Regions from separate parts of the Pseudoalteromonas sp. JC28 genome, predicted to be linked through region 1. Evidence: predicted binding sites of a transcription regulator. Region 1 holds the regulator's gene; the other holds the start of a gene.

Region 1 (7,524 bases):
TTTCAAAATATCGAAAAAGCGGAACAAAATAAAGCCAACGATTAATGACTGCCAGCTAAGCGCCGCCCCTATCATGGTAATATAAAAACCTGCCACTTCATCCCAGACAATGGCTGGGTGGTCATGAACATTAACATCGTCTGCTGTTTTACCACACACCCAGATCCCAAATAACGTCATGACAATCGCAACCAGACATTGCAGCCAAATTGGTGCGCCTTGGGTTGCAAAAATAAACGGTAATGCGGCGAAGGTGCCAAAAGTACCAGGTGCTTTTTTCGCTAAACCAAGACCAAACCCGAGTGCAAAGAATTGATGCGGCTTCTTTAAATTAAATACATACTGCTTAGCCAAACCAACTCCTAGCTAAAATGCTCAAAACCAAACCCTGAGAGCTGGTAAGGTTGACCTTTTTTGAGCAATTGAATTTCGCCATTATTAGCCGTAATTTGGCCAATACAAACTGGCTCAACACCATATTGCTTCAATCTGGTTTCCACGGCATTTTTGTTATTATCATTGACCGTGAAGAGTAACTCGTAGTCATCGCCAAAACCGAGCGCGAGCCGCATGCGTGCATCTTCATCAAGACTTGAGCGCAGCGCATCAGATTGAGGAACTTTATCGGCGTTTATCTTAGCGCCAACTAACGAGCTACGTAAAATATGCTTAAGATCCGCGAGTAGACCGTCTGAGATATCAATTGCAGAGGTAGCAAGACCCCTAAGAACTTGGCCCGCAGCAACCCTTGGTGCTGGGTAGTGAAACTTTTCAAGCGCCGCTTTGTAATGTTTTGGCTCAAGTGTCCAGCCCTGCTTTCGCGCTTCAATAGCAAGCCCTGCGTCACCAAGTGGACCTGTTACATAAATCCAATCACCCACCCGTGCTCCTGAGCGCTTGAGTGCTTTACCAGTTGGTACAATACCTTTTGCACATACAGTGATAGTCAATGGACCTTGCGTTGTATCGCCACCTATTACTTGTACGTTATAATACTCAGCAATTTCATGCATGCCCTCAGTGAAGGCTTCTAACCACTCCAAGTCAGCGTTAGGTAGCGTTAAACCAAGTGACACCCAAGTAGGTTCTGCACCCATAGCAGCTAAGTCGCTAAGATTCACAGCGATAACCCGATGGCCTAGTGCCCGAGGTGGAATATCTTCAAAAAAGTGCACACCCGCAACTAGCGTATCCGTAGTTACCGCAAGTTGATTGCCAGCAGGAACTGAAACCAAGGCGCAGTCATCACCGATCCCAAGCTCTACATCTCGGCGAGTAATGCCACGGCCTTTAAAGTAGTGATTGATTAGCTCAAATTCTTTCATACACAAAAAAGCCGGCCAAGGCCGGCTATTCCTATAGTAAAGCTTATTTGCGAATAAACTTAACCGCTTTGTCTAGTACACCGTTAACGAATTTGTGGCTCTCTTCAGCGCCAAACATTTTCGCTAACTCAATACCTTCGTTGATAGCCACTTTGTATGGCACATCTTCACGGAATTTAAGCTCATAAGCACTAACACGTAACACGGCAAGCTCAACCATATCCAATTCTTCAAGTGGACGAGCTAAATGCGGACGAATTGCTTCGTCTAGCTGCTTTTGGTTAACAACAACACCACGCGCTAAGTCTTTGAAGTATTCTACATCGACTTTAGTTACGTCGTTTTCGATCAGCATTTGCTGTTCGATATCGGCAATTGGGTTACCACTTAGCTGCCAAGAATAAATAGCTTGTAAAGCAAGTACACGTGCTTTGCGTCTAGCTGCTGGTTTCACTGAGATTCCTCTTAAATTTGCTCTAGCACGTTCACCATTTCTAGAGCTCCAAGGGCGGCTTCTCCCCCTTTGTTGCCCATTTTAGTGCCCGCGCGCTCGATAGCTTGCTCAATGCTTTCAGTAGTAAGTACACCAAAAGCGACAGGGATATCATAATCTAATGAAACGCTAGCTAAGCCTTTGTTAGACTCGTTAGCAACTAAATCGAAGTGTGGTGTACCACCACGAATAATCACACCTAGCGCAATAATCGCGTCGTGCTCTTTTTTCATCGCAACGCGTTTTGCTGCTAGTGGTAGTTCAACCGCTCCCGGTACATATACAACCGTGATGTCTTCATCGCTAACACCACCGGTACGTTTTAATTCATCTACAGCGCCTTCAAGTAAGCTGCTACCGATAAAATCGTTAAAACGTGAAATGACAATGGCAAATTTTTTGCCAGGAGCGTATTTATTACCTTCGATTACTTTCATTAGATGTTCCTAATCTGTATGAGCAATTGCCAAATTGAGGCGCATGATAGCACAGTAATGTGGCAATCGCCTACTATCTGAATATAGGCGATTGCGATCAATTTGGCATTTTGGAATTATTTTGGTTCGACGTATTCAACCACTTCTAAGTGGAAACCAGACAGTGCATGATATTTTTTAGGTAGACTCATTAGGCGCATTTTCTGAATGCCTAAATCAGCCAAAATTTGCGACCCCACACCTACGGTACGCGAAGTACCTTGGAATTTACGGTAGTTCACCTGTTCACCCGCATCTTCCGCAGCAAATGCCTTAACCAGCGCTTCCATCTCTTCGCTGCGTTCTTGCTTACCAAGAATGACTAATACGCCTTCGTTGTCGGCGATGTGCTTCATGGCACTTTGCAGTGTCCAGCTTCTATCCGCGCTGCGATCTGAATGAAGAATATCGTTAAACGTGCTTTGCAAATGCACACGTACTAAATTGGCTTCTTCCGATTTGATCTCGCCCTTTACCATCGCATAATGCAGTTGATTATCAATGGTGTCTTTGTACGTCACTAGATTAAACTCACCAAACTCAGTAGGCAGTTTACACTCTGCTACTTTTTCGATAGTGGTTTCGTTTAAGTTACGATACTCAATTAAATCAGCAATGGTGCCGATTTTAATATCGTGTTCTTTTGCGAATACTTCTAGTTGTGGGCGACGTGCCATAGTGCCGTCTGGGTTGAGAATTTCAACAATCACAGATGCAGGCTCCAGTCCCGCCAAACGCGCTAAATCACATCCGGCTTCAGTATGGCCTGCACGCGTTAAAACGCCGCCTGGTTGCGCCATGATTGGGAAGATATGACCTGGTTGTACAATATCTTCAGGTACTGCACCTTTGGCAACTGCAGCTTGTACTGTACGGGCGCGATCTGCCGCTGAAATACCTGTCGTTACGCCTTTCGCAGCTTCAATAGACAAAGTAAAGTTGGTAGAGAACTGAGCGCCATTGGTTTTCACCATTAGTGGCAAGTTCAGCTGCTCACAGCGCTCCTGTGTCATGGTCAAACAGATTAACCCGCGACCATATGTTGCCATGAAATTAATTGCATCTGGTGTAATGTGCTCTGCTGCAATGATCAGATCACCTTCATTTTCTCGGTCTTCATCGTCCATCAAAATAACCATTTTACCGGCTTTAATGTCCGCGATGATTTCCTCAGCACTATTTAAACTCATAGTTTTCCCATTTTTACTTTGTCTATGGCTACTTTATAAAGCCAGCTTTCGCCAATAGACTGGTTGTGAGAGTGGACTCGCTGGCAGCGCTTGGCTCACCCTGAATTAGTCTTTCGAGGTAGCGGGCGATTTGGTCAACCTCTAGGTTTAATTTTGACCCGACTTGAAAACCTGCAATCGTCGTTTCTTGCGCCGTGTGTGGCACTATGGTCAATTTAAAGCGATTTTGTTCCACGGCATTGACCGTCAAACTGATACCATCAATGGCAACCGAACCTTTATACGGAATATACTTCATTAGCGATGACGGCGCAGCTAACCAATAGTCAGTCGCTCTGGCATTAGCGGTTATCTCAACCACTTCAGCAATACCATCCACATGACCTGACACCAAATGACCGCCTAGACGTGAAATCGGCTGCAGTGCCTTTTCAAGATTTACCTTTTGGCCTTGTTGGTACTCGGCAAAACGCGTCAAACTTAAGGTTTCGTTAGAAACATCGGCTTTGAAGCCATCATGAAACTTCTCAGTTACAGTCAGGCAAACCCCGTTAGTGGCAATACTATCACCCAAGTTTACATCGCTCATATCAAGAGATGTCGTGGTCACACGAACAATTAAATCGCCGCCCTTGAGCTGCAATTGAGTTAATGTTCCTGTTGCTTCGATAATACCTGTAAACATTTTACTTCTCTTTAGTCGCGATAAGTTTGAGATCAGGCCCCACTTGGCAAACGTCGCCAAACACTAACTCAGGTATTTGCGACATCGCACTCAGTGGTGAGGTGTTAAACAGCCCTTTTCCAGCGCCAATTATTTTCGGTGCCAAATAGATGATATATTCATCGATTAGCCCTTGTTCATGCATTACCCCCGCAAGGGTGGCACCGGCCTCTAGCCAAACATAATTACAGTGCTTTTCAGCCAACCTGTTGAGAACGGCTTTTAGGTCGAGCTTACCGTTGATTTCAGGCACGACAATTTGCTCTACGAAATGAGGCCATTGCACTGAATTATCAATAGTACGGCGAAAAATAATCACTGGAGATGCAGTTGTAAATAGCGCAAGATCTGGTGTCAGACGATTTTGTGAGTCAATAATCGCACGTATCGGTTGGCGTAGCTCAGATTGAGGATAATCGGTGTCTTGCAAAAATTCTTCACGAACATTGAGTCTGGCGTTGTCTACCATAACCGTATCGGCTCCGGTCAAGACCACACAGCTCTGCGCGCGGTGGCGCTGTACGTCTAAGCGCGCTGCGGCTGAGGTAATCCACTTGCTCTGGCCATTGTTTAATGCGGTTTTACCATCAACAGAAGCGGCAAGCTTACAAGTCACGAATGGCAACCCACACTCCATTCGCTTCAAGAATCCGGTATTCAGTGCCCTTGCTTGTGGCTCTAGCAAACCAAAAGCCGTTGCAATTCCCGCGGCCTCTAACATTGCCAATCCACGCCCTGCAACTTGTGGGTTGGGATCAACCATGGCAGCAACCACTCTGCTGACGCCTGCGTCAATCAGACCTTTAGCACACGGCGGCGTTCTGCCATAGTGACTACATGGCTCAAGCGTTACATAGGCAGTTGCACCAGCGGCTTTAGCTCCAGCTTGCTTAAGCGCATGTACTTCAGCATGGCCTTCACCTGCTTTTAAGTGTGCGCCTTCGCCGACTATTTCACCGTCTTTTACGATCACACAGCCGACGTTTGGATTGGGTGTTGTGGTGTATTTACCGCGCTTTGCAAGCGTGATGGCGCGGCTCATGTAATCATGATCTTGCGCTGTGAACTGGCTCAATCCCCCAACCTCGCAATTTCCTCACCAAACTCACGAATATCTTCGAAAGAGCGATATACTGAAGCAAATCGCACATAAGCCACTTTATCGAGCTTTTTAAGGGCTTCCATAATACATTCGCCAATCATGTCGCTTGGTACTTCACGTTCGCCAGTACCACGAATTTGAGATTTAATCTGATGTACTACTTCTTCTATTTGTTCTGTGCTGACGGGACGCTTTTCCAGCGCTCGGTGCATGCCATTGAGTAACTTATCTTCATTGAAAGGCTCTCTAGTACCATCTTGCTTTATCACGCGCGGCATTAAGAGCTCTGCGCCCTCGAAGGTAGTAAAACGTTCGTGGCATAAAATACACTCACGACGGCGACGGACTTGGTGGCCGGAAGCAACCAAACGTGAATCTATCACTTTGGTATCTTTGGCTGTACAGAATGGACAATGCATAGACGCTCTCGTTGACTCAAAAACAAAAAAGGCCGCTTGAATGCGGCCTTAATCATAACAAAAAACTGCTTTTTTGTGAGCGAAATTATGCGTAAACAGGTAATTTAGCGCAAATTGCTTTTACTTTTTCTTTCACTTGTGCCTGTACAGACTCATCATTGATGTTGTCTAGTACGTCACAGATCCAGCCAGCAAGCTCTTTCGACTCAGCTTCTTTGAAGCCACGACGAGTGATCGCAGGAGAACCGATACGAAGACCAGAAGTAACGAACGGTGAACGTGGATCGTTTGGTACAGAGTTTTTGTTTACTGTGATGTTTGCACGGCCAAGCGCTGCATCCGCATCTTTACCGGTGATGTCTTTATCAATCAGATCAAGTAGGAACAGGTGGTTTTCAGTTTTGCCAGAAACCACTTTATAACCACGCTCCTGAAGTACCGCAACCATAGCTTGTGCATTTTTAACCACTTGCTCTTGGTATGACTTGAACTCTGGCTGTAGTGCTTCTTTGAACGCAACCGCTTTCGCAGCGATAACGTGACATAGAGGACCACCTTGACCGCCAGGGAATACCGCAGAGTTTAGCTTTTTATAGATTTCTTCATCATCACAAGCAGAGATGATAAGACCACCACGAGGACCCGCTAGCGTTTTGTGCGTTGTTGTTGTTACAACGTGTGCATGAGGCACTGGGCTTGGGTATATACCAGCGGCAACAAGACCTGCAACGTGCGCCATATCAACAAGTAGGTAAGCGCCTACTTTATCAGCGATTTCGCGGAACTTAGCCCAGTCAACGATACCTGAGTACGCAGAGAAACCACCGATGATCATTTTTGGCTTGTGCTCAAGTGCTAACGCTTCAACTTGCGCGTAATCGATTTCACCAGTTTCTTCGTTTAGACCGTACTGGATAGCATTGTACGTTTTACCAGAGAAGTTTACGTGTGAACCGTGCGTTAAGTGACCACCGTGAGCAAGGCTCATACCTAGCACAGTGTCATGTGGCTGAAGTAGCGCTTGGAATACCGCCGCATTTGCTTGTGAGCCAGCGTGAGGCTGAACGTTTGCGTAAGTCGAACCAAATAGCGCATTGGCACGGTCAATCGCGAGCTGCTCAACCACGTCAACGTGCTCACAACCGCCATAGTAACGCTTACCTGGGTAACCTTCAGCATACTTGTTTGTTAGCTGAGAACCCTGCGCTTCAAGTACACGTGGGCTACAGTAGTTCTCAGAAGCGATAAGCTCGATGTGCTCTTCTTGACGTGAAGTTTCTGCTTCAATCGCTGCAAATAGTTCTGGGTCAAAATCTGCAATATTCATGTTACGTTCTAACATGGTTTCTCCTAGGTAAACGTAAGGGTATTTTTAAAGACAATCTAGCATCATAAGATAACCAGTTTGCCTATGAAATCAGCATGGGCATATTTAAGCAGGGATTGAATTTATTTCACACCCCTATCGCGATGATATTTTTTTATTTAAACATTAATATTTTAAATAAGACAACCTAAGTTGCATTTGAAAAGCTAATATAGTCTTGGAATTGACCTTATCTGAGTGGGCGTTCTACCCACTCAGACAGGCTCTCTTATTTAGTTGAGTTTTGCTAACATTGCTGCCTTCAAAGCATCATAATCTGCACTAAGCGGCTCTGCCAAACATGGTTTTTGCAATGCATCGGCCAACGGCTTCGGCATATCAAGCTGCTGATTTAAAACACCTTCTACAGATTCTTTAAACTTCGCAGGATGCGCAGTGGCAAGGAAAATTCCGGTTTCATCCGCTTGA
Region 2 (7,524 bases), on a different contig from region 1:
AGAGCGACCTTGCACACTGTCTAGCAATGTTTGATATTTTAGGTTGCTCAAAAAGATATGTCTTTCGTGCTCAGGAAGTGCCTGAAAGTCCAATCTATCCTTACTTACGTCTACTTCTTCTGGACGCCAGAAAAACGATAATTGCTTTTCAATTAGCTTTTCGAAAATAGGGAACTTCTGTTGGTCGTAGCGAGATACATTAACAGTTTGTCCGAAAAACATCGGTTCTTTTAATTGGTCGTTATGATTTCTGCTAAACGTAGAATATGCCATAAATGTGTTACTCAATACCTAAAAAAGCGGGTGATGACCACCCGCATAAAAAGTTATATTTTACAAGCGCCGCCTTCACAACCATCGTCTTCTGCTTCTGGTTTCATCTCATCTTGAGCATCCGAAGCACCGTCGCGGGTGTTATGGTAATAAAGTGTTTTAACACCAAGTTTGTATGCGGTGAGTAAGTCTTTTAGCAATAGCTTCATAGGAACTTTACCTGCTTCAAACTTACTTGGATCATAATTGGTATTTGCAGAGATAGTTTGATCGATGAACTTCTGCATAATACCAACCAGCGCAAGGTAACCATCGTTAGATGGAATATCCCAAAGTAGTTCATAGTTGTTCTTGAGGCGATCGTACTCAGGTACAACTTGCTTCAAGATACCATCTTTACTTGCTTTAACACTGATATGACCACGAGGTGGTTCAATACCGTTTGTCGCGTTTGAAATTTGCGATGATGTTTCAGATGGCATCAAGGCTGACAACGTTGAGTTACGCATACCGTGTTCTTGGATACTTGCTCTTAACGCATCCCAGTCAAGGCGTAATGGCTCTTCACAGACTTTATCAAGGTCACGCTTATAGGTATCTATTGGCATGATACCTTGTGAGTAGGTCGTCTCGTTAAACTTAGGACAAGCGCCGCGTTCTTTTGCCAGTTCATTCGATGCTTTCATCAGATAGTATTGGATCGCTTCAAATGTTCTGTGTGTTAGGCCGTTAGCACTACCGTCTGAGTACTTAACACCATTCTTTGCAAGATAATAAGCAAAGTTAATCACACCGATACCCAGTGTACGGCGTCCCATCGTTGCATTGTACGCAGCAGGAACAGGATAGTCTTGATAGTCTAATAGGTTATCAAGTGCGCGAACCGCAAGCTCTGCTAACTCTTCTAGCTCATCTAAAGACTTGATAGCACCTAAGTTAAACGCTGAAAGCGTACAAAGTGCAATTTCACCTTCAGGGTCATTTACATGGCTTAACGGCTTCGTTGGTAGTGCAATTTCAAGACATAGGTTTGACTGGCGGATCGGTGCAACCTTAGAGTCAAACGGGCTGTGTGTATTACAGTGGTCAACGTTTTGTAGATAAATACGACCGGTGCTCGCACGTTCTTGCGCAAACATTGAGAATAATTCAATCGCCTTAATGCGTTTCTTACGAATAGACTCATCTTGCTCGTACTTAACATACAGTTCTTCGAATTTATCTTGATCTTCAAAGAATGCGTCGTAAAGGCCTGGCACATCTGATGGACTAAAGAGCGTGATATAGTCGTCTTTAATTAGGCGGCTATACATGGTTTTGTTGAACTGCACGCCATAATCTAAATGACGCACGCGGTTTTCTTCAACACCACGGTTATTTTTTAGTACTAATAGGTTTTCAACTTCAAGATGCCAAAGCGGGTAGAATAGGGTCGCTGCACCACCACGCACACCGCCTTGAGAACAGCTTTTAACAGCTGTTTGGAAGTGCTTATAAAACGGAATACATCCTGTGTGGTACGCTTCACCATTTCTGATTGGGCTACCTAGTGCACGAATACGACCTGCGTTAATACCGATACCAGCGCGCTGACTGACGTATTTTACAATCGCAGAAGAAGTTGCGTTGATTGAATCTAGGCTATCAGCACATTCAATCAGTACGCATGAGCTAAACTGACGTGTCGGCGTACGAACACCAGCCATAATTGGCGTTGGTAATGAAATTTTGAATGTTGAAACCGCATCGTAGAATCGCTTAATGTAATCTAGACGCGTTTCTTTCGGGTAGTTTGCAAACAGGCTTGCAGCAACAAGAACATATAAGAACTGCGCACTTTCATAGATCTCACCTGTTACGCGGTTTTGTACAAGGTACTTACCTTCCAACTGCTTAACGGCTGCATAGCTGAAGTTCATATCTCGGCTATGGTCGATGTAGCTGTTTAGCTCATCAAACTCTGCTTTTGTGTAGTCAGTGAGAAGGTGCTGATCATAGCGCTTGTCTTCAACCAGCTTTACCACATGGTCGTGTAAGTGCGGCGGCTCAAAACAGCCATAGGCTTTCTTACGCAAGTGGAAAATAGCCAAACGAGCGGCTAGATACTGATAATCTGGAGACTCTTTTGAGATCAGATCGGCTGCAGCTTTAATAATCGTTTCGTGGATATCACCAGTACGAATACCGTCATAAAACTGGATGTGTGACTTTAATTCAACCTGAGAAACTGAGACGTTATCTAGGCCTTCTGCCGCCCATGTAATGACACGATGGATCTTATCTAGATCTAACGGTTCTTTGCGACCGTTTCTTTTGCATACAGATAGCTGTTGGTTCATGTTATGTGCCTGTATTCCTTAGGAACGCGCTTTAGATATCGCACGAATATAAAATTGTTTAGCAAACCACCACTATATATGGTGCCCTAGTGGCTAGGGATCACAAGATAGTGGGGTTGACGTGAATTTGCAAGAGAACAACTCGGGCAGAATTGTGGATAAGTTTGGGATAATTTATTTATGTAAGTACCCACTAACCTATGACAATCCACTTATCTGCCCACAAAGAAAAATCAACAAAAAGATGATGCTTTTCAGCAAAAATAAAAAAAAATTCTAACTGATTTTTTTCTACACAAATTCGTATCTATTATAGCAAAAACACAATATATGGTGTTTTATTTTTTTATCGACACTAAATATGCGATAACGTGTCTAATGGGTTAGTAAGATAGAGATCCGCATGCCAAGACTTAGCTTCGGATTCAGATGGAATGAATCCCCACATTGCTGCTGCACTAATCATTTTTGCGGATTTTGCAGCAATAATGTCTCGCTCAGCATCGCCAACATAAATACACTGCTCTGGCGAAATCCCCAATTTTGAAGCCACTAATAGCAAAGGTTCTGGATGAGGCTTGGCCACCGCCAGTGTATCTCCGCATACTACTGTCTCGATCTTTGCAAGTTCAGGGATCTGTTTTAGTAGCGGAAGTGTTAAAAACTCAGGTTTGTTCGTCATGATCCCAACCTGAATCTCTTTTTCTAAAAGTGCCGCTAATAACTCACCAATTTGCGCAAAGCATTGGGAATGTACTGATAAATTCGCCAGGTAGTAGTCGAGTACACCCTGCCGTAATATTTGAATGTCGTAGTGCTTTAATGACTCACCAAATCCTACTTGCAACATCGCTGCTACGCCGTTTGAAATCGCACTGCTATAAACCTGTTTGCCGACAGTAGGCATTTTATTAGCAGCTAAAACGTGGTTTAGTGCGGCTCCCAAGTCATCACTGGTATCCAGCAAGGTGCCGTCTAAATCAAATAGTACCGCCTGGATCATGCCAGCTTCTCAAAGTGTAGAATGTAGTTAACTGAAACGTCTTTAGTTAAGGTAAATGTTTTGCCGATAGGGTTGTAGTTAACCCCTGTCGCCGCCCTAACTTTGAGGTCGTATTTTTCAGCCCAATCAATTAAGGTCGAAGGGCGAATAAATTTATCATGCTCATGCGTGCCTTCAGGAACCATTTTAAGCAGTTTTTCTGCGGCGACGATAGCCAGTAAATACGCTTTTGTAGTTTTGTTTAAGGTAGAAAAAAATACATGACCGCCGGGCTTAACTAGCTGTGCGACTGAACGAATAATGGATTCTGGGTCTGGTACGTGTTCTAGCATTTCCATGCAAGTTACTACATCGAACTCACCTTGGTGCATGGCTGCGAATTCTTCCGCTGGCACTTTTTGATAGTCTACGTTAACGCCGACCTCTAATGCGTGGAGCTTTGCGACGTTAAGCGGCTCTTGCCCCATATCGATACCGGTTGCATTTGCACCCAGCTTAGCCATGCTTTCTGTTAAAATCCCGCCACCACAACCGACATCCAATACTGTTTTTGCGAATAGGCCTTCACACTTATCGTTAATAAAGTCCAACCTCAACGGGTTAATGTCGTGTAATGGTTTAAATTCTCCCTCTCGGTCCCACCAGCGCTCTGCTATTTCTTCAAATTTAGCGATTTCATTAGGGTCTACATTTTGATGTTCGGTCATAAAAAACTTCCTCGTCGAATTGAGCGCATTATAAAGGGGATTAGATAAAAATAGCACCTGTAAAACGGTAAAAAGTGTGTTAGCATGCTTGACGAATTTTATAATAAACAAAGCCCCCGCTGATACTCTGAGGCAATTCGGCTATTTTTTGAAGTGCGTTTAATTGGCGCTTCAGCAGAAAAAGCAATTTGCTATTCAGATAGCATCTCAACACAAGTTGTAGTGTGACACAAAAGGGGTGGACACTGAAGGAAAGTGGAGTCAAATGTCTGATCTCGCCAATGAAATCCTGCCAGTCAATATCGAAGATGAATTAAAAAATTCATACCTAGATTATGCAATGAGTGTAATCGTAGGTCGTGCATTACCTGACGTACGTGACGGCCTAAAGCCTGTTCACCGTCGTGTATTGTTCGCGATGAATGAACTTAAAAATGACTGGAACAAACCTTATAAAAAGTCAGCTCGTGTAGTTGGTGACGTAATCGGTAAATATCACCCGCATGGTGATAGCGCGGTTTACGATACTATTGTACGTATGGCTCAGCCTTTCTCTCTGCGCTATATGCTCGTAGATGGACAAGGTAACTTTGGTTCTGTCGATGGTGACTCTGCAGCTGCGATGCGTTATACCGAAGTACGTATGGCGAAAGTCGCTCACGAGTTACTTGCTGACCTTGAAAAAGAAACCGTTGATTATGTACCAAACTACGATGGTACAGAGCAAATTCCAGATGTGTTACCAACTAAAGTGCCTAACTTATTGGTGAATGGTTCATCTGGTATTGCGGTTGGTATGGCGACCAATATTCCACCTCACAACTTAACTGAGGTGATCAATGGCTGTTTGGCTGTGATCCAGAATCCAGACATCACCATTGAAGAGTTAATCGACTATATTCCGGGTCCTGATTTCCCGACTGCCGCCATCATTAGCGGTAAAAACGGCATCGAACAAGCCTATAAAACAGGCCGTGGTAAGATCTATATCCGCGCGAAAGCTGAAATCGAAGTCGATGAGAAAACAAACAAAGAAACCATCATCGTTCATGAAATTCCTTACCAAGTTAACAAAGCAAGACTAATCGAAAAAATTGCTGAACTTGTTAAAGACAAAAAGGTTGAAGGGATCAGTGCACTACGCGACGAGTCGGACAAAGACGGTATGCGTATTGTTATTGAAATCAAACGTGGTGAAGTCGGTGAGGTTGTACTAAACAACCTATATGCTCAAACACAACTACAAACTGTGTTTGGCATCAATATGGTTGCACTAGACAACAACCAGCCTAAGTGTTTCAACCTGAAAGAAATGCTTGATGCGTTTATTATTCACCGTCGTGAAGTTGTAACGCGTCGTACTGTATTTGACCTGCGTAAGGCAAGAGACCGAGCGCACACGCTTGAAGGCCTCGCAATTGCGCTAGCTAACATTGACCCAATCATTGAGCTTATTCGTAAGTCACCAACACCAGCGGAAGCGAAAGCGGCGCTAACTGCGCGAGCTTGGGATCTTGGTAACGTTAAATCAATGCTTGAGCGCACTGGCGAAGAAAATGTTGCGCGTCCAGATTGGTTAGCGGAAGAATTAGGGATCCGTGATGGTCAGTACTATTTGTCTGAGCAACAAGCCCAAGCAATCCTAGACTTAAGACTACACAAATTAACAGGTCTTGAGCACGAGAAAATTCTAGCAGAATACAAAGAACTACTCGATCTTATCGCTGAGCTACTGTACATCCTTTCTACTCCAGAGCGTTTGATGGAAGTGATCCGCGATGAGTTAGTTGAAATCAAAGAAACGTATGGTGATGAGCGTCGCACAGAGATCACCGCTGCTGCGCACGATATCAGTTTAGAAGATTTGATCAACGAAGAAGACGTTGTAGTTACGCTTTCTCACGAAGGCTATGTGAAGTATCAACCTCTTAGCGATTACGAAGCTCAGCGTCGTGGTGGTAAAGGGCGATCTGCAACTAAGATGAAAGATGAAGACTTTATCGAACGTCTACTCGTTGCAAATACTCACGATACAATTCTTTGTTTCTCCACTTCTGGCCGCTTGTATTGGTTGAAAGTTTACCAGCTGCCGCTTGCATCACGTGCTGCGCGCGGAAAGCCAATTGTTAACTTGTTACCACTCGAAGCTGATGAGCGTATTACGACAATTTTACCGGTTCGTGAATACGAAGAAGATAAGTTTATCGTCATGGCGACGGCAAGTGGTATCGTTAAGAAAACACCTCTGACTGCATACAGCCGTCAGCGTGCAAGTGGCATTATTGCTATCAACTTGAACGAAGGCGATAGCCTGATCGGTGCTAACATCACCACAGGTGAAAATGACATCATGCTATTTACTGAGCATGGTAAAGTTGTACGCTTTAACGAGAAGCAGCGAGATTCTGAAACAGGTGAAGTGAAGCGCGACCCTGAAACTGGCGAAGAAATGTTGGCTTTACGTCCGATGGGCCGTACAGCAACAGGTGTTCGTGGTATCAAGATGCCAGATGACGTGAAAGTGGTATCACTAATCGTACCACAAGGCGATGGTGCAATCTTGACCGTAACTGAAAATGGTTATGGTAAGCGTACACCGCTTGAAGAGTATCCAGCGAAGAGCCGTGCAACACAAGGTGTTGTATCAATCAAAGTAACTGAAAGAAATGGTTCTGTGGTTGGCGCGGTTCAAGTTGACGACAACGATGAAATCATGTTGATCTCAAACCGTGGTACGCTAGTTAGAACGCGTGTAAACGAAGTTTCTACGGTAGGCCGTAACACCCAAGGTGTTATTCTGATCCGTACGATGGAAGAAGAAAAGGTAGTTGGTCTTCAACGCATCGAAGAAATTGAAGTGGAAGCGTTGCCTGAAGGTGACGTTGCAGAGCTAGAAGGTGAAGCAACACCGGCTGCGGAACCTGACGCAGAGGAATAAAAAACCCTATCCAAAAAAAAGCGACTTCGGTCGCTTTTTTTCTTTCTGTCAATTTTTTCAATCTGTTCCTCTATGACAAGAGCCTGAAGCCTGATAAATTAAGGCTACCAACAATCCGACGTTTTAGTCGGGCAGCCCACTGTTCATCCAAAAAGTCATGAGAATAACGCTATTCTTTGGATGATCTAGATTATTTGGAATGAGGAAAAATATGACGGTTTATAATTTTTGCGCGGGTCCAGCGATGTTACCTGTTGAAGTTAT

The links. Region 1 encodes NrdR, which represses ribonucleotide reductase genes. Its sites were predicted from a motif close to AAACACNANATNTNGTGTTT; they were not measured.
Region 2: nrdA (class 1a ribonucleoside-diphosphate reductase subunit alpha) is a predicted target of NrdR. The motif match lies at 2,680-2,699, and genes of this name have one in related genera.

The regions. Positions count from the first base shown of each region.
Region 1 is NZ_QOKX01000004.1:374,621-382,144, reverse strand. Features, by position in the region: gene DS891_RS11530 (phosphatidylglycerophosphatase A) at 1-354, opposite strand, end outside; gene thiL (thiamine-phosphate kinase) at 363-1,325, opposite strand; gene nusB (transcription antitermination factor NusB) at 1,369-1,779, opposite strand; gene ribE (6,7-dimethyl-8-ribityllumazine synthase) at 1,791-2,255, opposite strand; gene ribBA (bifunctional 3,4-dihydroxy-2-butanone-4-phosphate synthase/GTP cyclohydrolase II) at 2,372-3,484, opposite strand; gene DS891_RS11505 (riboflavin synthase) at 3,513-4,169, opposite strand; gene ribD (bifunctional diaminohydroxyphosphoribosylaminopyrimidine deaminase/5-amino-6-(5-phosphoribosylamino)uracil reductase RibD) at 4,171-5,283, opposite strand; gene nrdR (transcriptional regulator NrdR) at 5,280-5,729, opposite strand; gene glyA (serine hydroxymethyltransferase) at 5,815-7,071, opposite strand; gene thrC (threonine synthase) at 7,329-7,524, opposite strand, start outside.
Region 2 is NZ_QOKX01000001.1:721,460-728,983, forward strand. Features, by position in the region: gene nrdB (class Ia ribonucleoside-diphosphate reductase subunit beta) at 1-273, opposite strand, end outside; gene nrdA (class 1a ribonucleoside-diphosphate reductase subunit alpha) at 327-2,612, opposite strand; gene DS891_RS03135 (HAD family hydrolase) at 2,968-3,615, opposite strand; gene ubiG (bifunctional 2-polyprenyl-6-hydroxyphenol methylase/3-demethylubiquinol 3-O-methyltransferase UbiG) at 3,612-4,322, opposite strand; gene gyrA (DNA gyrase subunit A) at 4,588-7,260, shown strand; gene serC (3-phosphoserine/phosphohydroxythreonine transaminase) at 7,472-7,524, shown strand, end outside.